4 regions of the Mesorhizobium sp. M2A.F.Ca.ET.042.01.1.1 genome follow, and region 4 is predicted to be linked to each of the others. Evidence: predicted binding sites of a transcription regulator. Region 4 holds the regulator's gene; each other region holds the start of a gene.

Region 1 (2,200 bases), on a different contig from region 4:
CCCGATCTCTTCCGCCATCTCGGCCGACAGGATGGCCGACTGGACGATCGCCTCGCGCGTGACTTCCTGCGCGGTGAGCGGCGAGCCCTGGGCCTGGTTCTGGTCCATCAGCCGGGTCAGCAGCTCCTGGTCGAGCGAACCCCAGTTGACGCCGATGCGCACCGGCTTGTCATATCTGATCGCCATTTCGACGATCGCCGCGAACTGGCGGTCCTTCTTGTCCTTGAAGCCGACATTGCCGGGATTGATGCGGTATTTCGCCAGCGCCTCGGCGCAGGCCGGATGATCGGCCAAGAGCTTGTGGCCGATATAGTGGAAGTCGCCGACCAGCGGCACGTCGATGCCGAGCCTGAGCAGCCGCTCATGGATGCGCGGAACCGCCGCGGCGCTCTCGTCGCGGTCGACGGTGATGCGCACGATTTCCGACCCGGCACGATGCAGCGCCGCGACTTGGGCGACAGTCTGGTCGACATCGGCGGTGTCGGTGTTGGTCATCGACTGCACGACGACGGGCGCGCCGCCGCCGACCATCACGCCGCCGACCGAAACGCCGACCGACCTGCGCCGCGGGAAGGGAGAGGAAAAATATCCGGTCATGCCGGTCGCCTTCATCTGAAAGTTCCGGGCATGAGGTGACGGAGCAAAGATGGCTTGTCAATGGCAAGCGCCAGGCGAGGTTGGCAAATCGGCAGCCGCCAGGCGAAAAACGCCAGCTCTGCCGATCGCGAGATCCGCGACCGAACGTTCCGTCGATTTCAGTTAAAAAACACCATGCCGGTGGCATTTCCTGCCACCGGACGTTTCACCGCGGCGGGTTGCGGTGATGGTGCCTGGAGGAGCTTCAGTGTGTCGTGGGGCTAGCCTTCAGCTTTTCAATCTCGTCCTTGATTGCCAGCTTGCGTCGCTTGAGATTCACGATTTCGAGGTCGTCCACCGAAGGATGGTTCATCGCGTCGGTAATCTCGCGCTCGATATCACCGTGTTTCCGCTGCAACTCATCAAGATGGGATGCAAGAGACATGATTGGTTCTCCCTTTCATGGTTTCCTCGATTGCAGCCGTCGCAGGCACGTCCACCGCAGGTTGAGACTGTGACGGCACCGTGACAGTTTGCCACCAACCGATCTCGATGTCGAATGACACGTGGTAGCATTCCACGACAAAGTGAAATGTGATAAGGGCTGCGCGCCGGTCTCAGACGAAAAGTCACAAACCCAGCCGGTCCCGCCCAAACAGCCCGATTGGGCGATGCATACGCAGACGGTAGATAATGTCCGAACAGGAACAGGCTGAAATACGCCTCGAATATTCCCGGCTCAAACAAGAACACGCCGATTTCGACGCCGCCATCAACGCGATGATCGCCACCGGCTGCGACCCGCTTCAGATTCAGCGCATGAAAAAGAAGAAGCTGATGCTGAAAGACCGGCTGTCGGCGCTGGAAGACCGCATTATTCCGGACATCATCGCCTAAGGCGTGTCGATATTCAGGTGAGGCCGGCCTGCAAATGGCGGCCTCATACGCTTCCGGTGCTCGCGTACCTCAAGTACGCTCCGCTCCGGTTCTCGGAAACCACCATTTTCGACTCAGCCTGACCTGAACTCAACACGCCTTGGATCGATAACCGGCTCAACGCCGTTACGAGATCGAAAGCCGGGCTGCGCGCTCGCGCAGCAACGCGACCAATTCGCCTGTCCGCGCCTCCGACGTGTCGATCGGCACCACAAGGCACATCGTCGCCTCGACCTTGCCGGGCGCCGAGAACACGGGCGCCGCCAAGCATTTGGTATAGGCGTCGACAAGGCCTGAAGTGACGCAATAGCCGGTGACGCGCGCCCGAGCGATGTCATCGATGAAGTCATCGATCTCTATCTTGCGGCCGTCCGGCAGCACGAGGTCGTCTTCCGTGACCATCGCCTCGATCCGGCTGCGATCAAGACCGGCCAGCAGCAACCGGCCCGAAGCAGTCCATGGCAGCGGAATCTGCAGGCCGGTGGCCGAGCTGATGCGGAACGGCCTCGTGCCCGGGCTTGAATGGATGATGGTGTAGCGACCGCTCTGCAGCATGCAAAGCTCGGACGTCTCCCCGGTCTCGCGCGACAGCGTATCGACCTCCTGGCGGCCGCGCCTCAGCAGGTCGTTGCCGCGCATATAGGCCATCCCGTAGAGATAGAGCTTCTTGCCGAAATAGACGCGATTG
Region 2 (2,200 bases), on a different contig from region 4:
GATATCTGGCAATCACAGCCTTGGTGATTGGCCGAAGCGCCTACCCCTTCGTCATCCACGGGGGGAGCAAGGAGCGAAGCGACGCGCGCAGACCCGAGGATCCATTCCGTGAAGTTGAGGCGTTGCCACGATGCAGAATTCTGCTCCGCAGCACCCTGCGATTAGAGTCACGGAATGGATCCTCGGGTCTGCGCTCCGCTTCGCGTCGCTCCGCCCGTGGATGACGACCTCATTGGGCTATCGTCGTGGATGACGGCTAGCTAATCGCCAGCCGACAACCTCAACTCCACCCGCTCCGCCGGGAACCTCGACTCCGCGAACTGGATCGGCTGACCGTCGAGCGTGACGTTGACGGCGACGGTAACCAGCACGATGGCGCCGGGCTGCAGATCCAGCGCTGCGAGGTCGTCGGCGTCGGCATGGCGTGCCGACAGCACCGTCGAGTGCCGCAGATAATCATTGACGCCGAAGCGCTTCAGCGAGGCGGTAATCGATCCGGTTTCCGCCATTGCCGCCTCGATGCCGGCGAAGCGTTTGGCGTCGAACCAGGTTGTCGCGCGCGACACTGCGTGACCGTCGGCCTCGCCGCGCGTCTCCAGGCGGACGACGGCCGCGCCCTTCGCTATGCGCAGCGCCTCGGCGATGCGCCGGCTGGCCGGCTCCGTCGAGGACGACAACAGCGCGATGTGCCGCTCGCTCGTCTGCCCCTGCAGGCCGGTCGAGAAGCGCGTGCGCGCGCCGATCGGATAGGACAGCCGCTTGCGCGACAGGACGAAGGTGCCACGGCCCTGCTCGGCCTTCAGCACGCCTTCCTGGACCAGTGCGGCGATGGCGCTGCGCACCGTGTGGCGGTTGACACCGTAGCGCTCGGCCAGCGCGACTTCGGGCGGCAGCGCCGCGTTCTCGGCGAAATCGCCGCTCGCGATCCCCTGCAGGATCCGGTCGGCGATCTGCCGCCAGAGCGACACGCCGTTGCGCCTTTCGATGCTGCTCGCCAGTCCGGTCATTCATCGCCCACCATTTCTTCGGCAGCCCGGGCAATTTCCGGGCCTGTCATCCACCCGTCATGGACTCCCGTTAGGAGATAGGTATAATTTGTATAGTTGTCTATATCAATAGACAAATTGATGCATGCAAGGAGCAATGCCATGCGAGGACAGGAAGCGCGCGAGCAGGCCGGGCGGAAAGCATTGATGGCGACGCTGGCGCATGCCGAAGCTGACGAGATCGCGCGCCTGTGGAACGAGTCGGGTCTGCCCTCCGAGGCCGAGCTTTTGCGCGGTCCGGAAACCGGACTGGTGACGGTGCGCGGGCGGATCGGCGGCGGCGGCGCGCCGTTCAATGTTGGCGAGGCGACCGTCACCCGCGCCACGGTGCGGCTGCCCTCCGGCCAGGTCGGCCACTCCTATGCGCTCGGCCGCGACAAGGACAAGGCCAAGCTCGCCGCGATCGCCGACGCGCTGTGGCAGGACCCGGCGCAGCGCGAGGCGGTCGAGACGAAGCTCGCCGCGCCCTTGCGCGCGGCGCTCAATACAGCGCGCGAGACCCGGCGCGTCGAGACGGCGGCAACGAAAGTGGATTTCTTCACCATGGTGCGCGGAGAGGACTGATGGATATCGCCACGCAATCGATCGACGGCGGCTTCGCCGAGCCGGTCTTCAATGCCCAGGCCGTCTTCCGTGCCATCATGGACGCGATGGCGCGCCCAGGCTCCGTGCAGGCCCTGCCGCAACTCACCCGCCCGCCGGCGCCATTGTCGGCGACGGCCGGGGCCGTGGCGCTCTCGCTCTGCGACAATGACACGCCGCTCTGGCTCGATCCGCCGCTGCAGGCGGAAGCTTCGGTCAAGGCCTGGCTCGGCTTCCACACCGGCGCGCCCTTGGCCAACACGCCGGCCGACGCGCATTTCGCCTTGATCGCCAATCCGAGGGAGATGGCGGCGCTCGACGGTTTTGCGCAAGGCACGCAGGAATATCCCGACCGCTCGACGACGCTGATCCTCCTGGTCGACGACCTCGCCTCGGGCCCGTCGCTGCTGCTCGAAGGTCCCGGCATCGAAAAGACGTCGATGATCGCGCCTCCGGGCATGCCGCGCCATTTCGTCGAGCAGTGGAAGCAGAACAACCAGCGTTTTCCGCGCGGCGTCGACATCATCCTGGCGGCGCCGGGCAGCCTTTCCTGCCTGCCGCGCACCACCCGC
Region 3 (2,200 bases), on a different contig from region 4:
CGGCCTGGGACGCGAAGCCGTTCTGCGCCGTCAGCGGGCCCTGCCTAAAGACGATCGGCATCCATTCGACCGAACCGTCCTCGGCGAACCTCGCCACGTAGAGCGTGCCGTCGTCGAGCAGGTTCATGTTGGCGGCGCGGTCATTGGGGTTGAACGTACCGGCGGTGACGAACTTGTAGACATAGTCGAAGCGCTCGTCGTCGCCGAGATAGAAGACGACGCGGCCGTCCCTGGCGACGATCGACTCCGCGCCCTCATGCTTGAAACGGCCCATGGCGGTGCGCTTCCTCGGCACCGAAGCCGGATCGTTGACGTCGACCTCGACGATCCAGCCGAAACGATTGGGCTCGTTCGGCTCCTTGGCAAGGTTGAAGCGGTCGTAATGGGCGCCCCATTCATAGGCGCCTTCGGGAATGCCGAGGCGCTTGTAATTGGCGGCTTCCTTGTGGCCTTCCGGCAATTCGCCCGAGAAATAGCCATGGATGTTCTCCTCGGCCATCACGTAGGTGCCCCAGGGCGTGACACCGCCGGCGCAATTGTTGAGCGTGCCGATGACCTTGGCGCCGGAGGGATCGGCATTGGTCTTGACGCGGTCGTGGCCGGCGACCGGGCCGGAGAGCGCCATCTCGGTGGTGGAGGTGATGCGCCGGTTGAGCTTGCCGTCGCGCACCACCTGCCATTTGCCGCCTTCCTTGCGTATCTCGACGATGGTGCCGCCATGCGCGGCCATCTCGACATCGACCTGCTCCTTCGTCAGCGGCGCGACCTCGGCGGCCTTCTTGCCGTCCTTCTCGACGATCGAAACGATGCCGGGGAACATCAGATGCGGATTGGTGTATTCGTGGTTGACGACCAGTAGCCCGTGCTCCGCCGAGCCGTCGATCGGGATGTAGCCGACATAGTCGTTGTTGTAGCCGAACTGTTTTGCTTGAGCCTCGGCCGACTGCTTCAGCGGATCGAACTCCGGCGAATCGGCAAACAGCGGATCACCCCAGCGCAACAGCACGTCGGCATCATAGCCCGGCGCGACATGGTGCTTGTCGTCGATGCCGGCTTCGAGCTCGTCGAACTTGAAAGCCGAGGCCTCGGCGGCACGCGCCTCGTCGGCGGCGACGAGCGCCAGCGGGCTGACGGTGGCGGCGATGGCCGAGACGGCCAGCGAGCCCATGAGGAACCCGCGGCGCGAGAAGCGCGCGGCGATGATCTCGCCCATGGTGCGGTTGTCGGTCGGGTTGACGGGCGGACCGTCATTCTCCTCGAGCTGGCTGGTGCGGAAGCGGGTCTCAGGGGTCGCGGTCATGGTGTTCCTCTGGCTTTCTTGAGGTGGCTGGGGTTGACCATTCGACCCCTAAACCGTGCCGATCACATTTTCGTGACATCGCCGTGATCAAACCGCAAGATTGGTTTGCTGGCTGAGCAGCGGCTGGGCCAGCTTCAATCCCTGACACGCACGTGGGATCGACCGCGCCCAGCTTGACGGCTTCGCCCGCTTCGGAAACAAGGGCTGCGGCCGGCATGGCGACGGCGCTTGAAAAAGGGGACGGCGGGTGAGTTTCTGGGGATTGGCGCAGCTCGGTATTTCGACCGTGATGTTCCTGCTGGCGGCGATGGCGGCCAAGCAATGGGGGCTGGCGCCGAGCCTGGCCAAGCTCCTTGTGACGCTGGCGCTCTATACCGCCGGCAACCTGATCATGCTGAGGCTGGTGCGCGAGTTCGGCATGTCGGTGGCGTTCAGCCTGTCGGCGGTGATCCAGCTTGTCGCGGTCAATGTCGTGGCCATCGCCTTTTTCGGCGAACGGCTCAATACTTTCCAGGCGACCGGCATGGTGCCGGCGATCGCCGCCGTCGCCCTGATCACGCTCGGGCCCTATATGCAGAAGCTCTAACCCTCGAGCCTCTCATGAAGCCATCCGTCGGTGCATTGCTTGCCAAGATCGAATTCCCCCTGCTGCTGGCCGGGTTGGTCATCGCCGGCGGGCTGTGGGGCTTTGAAGAATTGATGGAGGTGGCGCGCGCCACAGCGCCGCACGCCTTCGACACCGAGATCCTGCTTGCCTTCCGCCATGCCGGGCAGCCGGACAGCCCGATCGGTCCGCTTTGGCTGCAGGGCGCGATGCGCGACATCACCGCGCTCGGCAGCACCGTGGTGCTGGTGCTGATCACGACCGCGACGATCGTCTATCTCATGTTGATCCGCAGG
Region 4 (2,200 bases):
AACATACCGTCGCCTCCTTCGACGAGGATCTGAGGCAGATCAGCCGGCTCATCAACGACATGGGCGATCTCGCCGGCTCCATGGTCGGCGGCTCGACCAGGGCCCTGCTCGAAAGCGACAATGCGCTGGCGCAGCGCGTCGTCTCCGACGATGCCATCATGGACGCGCGTCAGCGCGAGCTTGACGACCGCGCCATCACGCTGATCGCCAAGCGCCAGCCGATGGCGGACGATCTTCGCCACGTGGTCGGCTCGATCCGCATGGCGGGCGACCTCGAACGCATCGGCGATCTCGCCAAGAACATCGCCAAGCGCGTCGGGTCGGTCGGTGTCAGCACCGCCCCTCGCGACCTCACGCATTCGATCGATTCCATGGCGCAACTGGTGCTGATCCAGGTCCAGGGCGTGATCCAGGAATATACGGTGGGCGATGCCACGGCGCTGGCCAAGCTTCGCAACGACGACGAACGCATCGACGTCAAATACACCTCCGTCTTCCGCGAGCTGTTGACCTACATGATGGAGGACCCGCGCAACATCACCGCTTGCACGCATCTTCTGTTCTGCGCCAAGAACCTTGAGCGCATCGGCGACCACGTGACCAACATCGCCGAGAACGCCTATTATGTGCTGACCGGCACGCAATTGCCCGCCAACCGTCCCAAGCAGGACGAGACGGCAATGTCGGCGCCGGCCGCCTGACGGAAAAGGTTACCCCGATGATCGCGCCACGCATCATGGTGGTGGAGGACGAGGAGCCGCTGGGGGTGCTGCTCCGCTACAATCTCGAATCCGAGGGTTACCAGGTGGAAGTGGTGACCCGCGGCGACGAGGCCGAAATCCGCCTTCAGGAAAATGTTCCCGACCTGCTCGTGCTCGACTGGATGGTGCCGGCGGTTTCCGGCATCGAGCTTTGCCGGCGTCTCAGGATGCGGCCCGAGACCGAGCGGCTGCCGATCATCATGCTGACCGCGCGCGGTGAAGAAAGCGATCGGGTTCGAGGTTTGTCCACCGGCGCCGACGACTATCTGGTCAAGCCGTTCTCGACGCCGGAGTTCATGGCGCGCGTCAAGGCGCTGCTGCGCCGCGCCAAGCCGGAGGTGCTGTCCAGCGTGCTCAAGGTCGGCGACATCGTGCTCGACCGCGAATCGCACCGCGTCTACCGCAAGAAGAGCGAGATCAGGCTGGGCCCGACCGAGTTCCGCCTGCTCGAGTTCATGATGCGGCATCCCGGCCGCGTGTTCTCGCGCAGCCAGCTGCTCGACAATGTCTGGGGCGAGACGATCTATATCGACGAGCGCACGGTGGATGTGCATGTCGGCCGCCTGCGCAAGGCCGTCAACAACGGCCGCATGCCCGACGTCATCCGCACCATCCGCGGGGCGGGGTATGCGATCCGCGAGGATTAGGTTCACCGTTCGTGGAATTGATGCGTCCACTACCGGATCGCATGCGCTGGTGAGTAGCCGAGACGCTCGTGCTTCGTCATCCACGGGCGGAGCAAGGAGCGCAGCGACGCAGCGCAGACCCGAGGATCCATTCCGTGACTTCGACGCGTCGCGACGGTCCAGAATTCTGCGCCGCTGCGCCCTACGATCCAGGTAACGGCATGGATTCCAGGGTCTACGCTCCGCTTCGCGTCGCTCCGCCCTGGAATGACGAAGCCCAAAGGCCTTCGCTTATCTCCGGCGAATCAGAAACCCGCTTAGGCGACGTTCTTCCCCGCGGCGCCGGACCTCGTCTGGACCCCCGGCGCGAAAATCTCCTGGTCGACGAAGGTCAGCGCGCGCATGGCGCAGCCTTCGCGGATCAGCGGCAGCTCGTTGGGTTCGCTGTCGAAGGAGATCGAGCTCGAGTGCTGGCCGCCGGCGGTCTGGGCGATCGCCTCCCTCAGCGCCGGCTCGATCAGGTCGAAGGCGGCCGCGCTGACGCCGACCATGGCGACCGGCGCCGGGTCGATGAGGGCGAACAGGCTGCCAAGACCGAAGCCCAGCGCTTCGCCGGCCCGACGATAGGCTTCCCGTTCGGGGCCGTCCTCCTGTCGGGCCTTTGCGGCCAGCGCGCGCATGTCGGCGTCGCCGACGTCGGTCGGCGCGGCGTCCTCGCTTATCCCCATGGCGCTGCGCCAGATGGCGTAGTTGCCGGCATAGGCCTCGACGCAGCCACGCCGGCCGCAGCGGCAAAGCGCGCCGCCCGGACGA

Evidence for each region. The regulator PhoB, encoded in region 4, activates phosphate uptake and scavenging genes when phosphate is short. The targets are predictions, from matches to a motif close to TGTCATNNANCTGTCAT.
Region 1: EOA23_RS10335 (YdcH family protein) is a predicted target of PhoB. The motif match lies at 1,091-1,107, and genes of this name have one in related genera.
Region 2: phnF (phosphonate metabolism transcriptional regulator PhnF) is a predicted target of PhoB. The motif match lies at 1,052-1,068, and genes of this name have one in related genera.
Region 3: EOA23_RS21045 (PhoX family phosphatase) is a predicted target of PhoB. The motif match lies at 1,362-1,378, and genes of this name have one in related genera.

Annotation. Positions count from the first base shown of each region.
Region 1 covers NZ_RZRX01000050.1:21,989-24,188, forward strand. The annotation lists gene ispG (flavodoxin-dependent (E)-4-hydroxy-3-methylbut-2-enyl-diphosphate synthase) at 1-597, opposite strand, end outside; gene EOA23_RS10335 (YdcH family protein) at 842-1,021, opposite strand; gene EOA23_RS10340 (DUF465 domain-containing protein) at 1,270-1,473, shown strand; gene EOA23_RS10345 (IclR family transcriptional regulator) at 1,639-2,200, opposite strand, start outside.
Region 2 covers NZ_RZRX01000084.1:17,830-20,029, reverse strand. The annotation lists gene phnF (phosphonate metabolism transcriptional regulator PhnF) at 261-1,007, opposite strand; gene phnG (phosphonate C-P lyase system protein PhnG) at 1,149-1,610, shown strand; gene phnH (phosphonate C-P lyase system protein PhnH) at 1,610-2,200, shown strand, end outside.
Region 3 covers NZ_RZRX01000143.1:6,569-8,768, forward strand. The annotation lists gene EOA23_RS21045 (PhoX family phosphatase) at 1-1,300, opposite strand, end outside; gene EOA23_RS21050 (hypothetical protein) at 1,548-1,886, shown strand; gene EOA23_RS21055 (phosphatase PAP2 family protein) at 1,901-2,200, shown strand, end outside.
Region 4 covers NZ_RZRX01000054.1:5,171-7,370, reverse strand. The annotation lists gene phoU (phosphate signaling complex protein PhoU) at 1-701, shown strand, start outside; gene phoB (phosphate regulon transcriptional regulator PhoB) at 719-1,408, shown strand; gene EOA23_RS10810 (ROK family protein) at 1,705-2,200, opposite strand, start outside.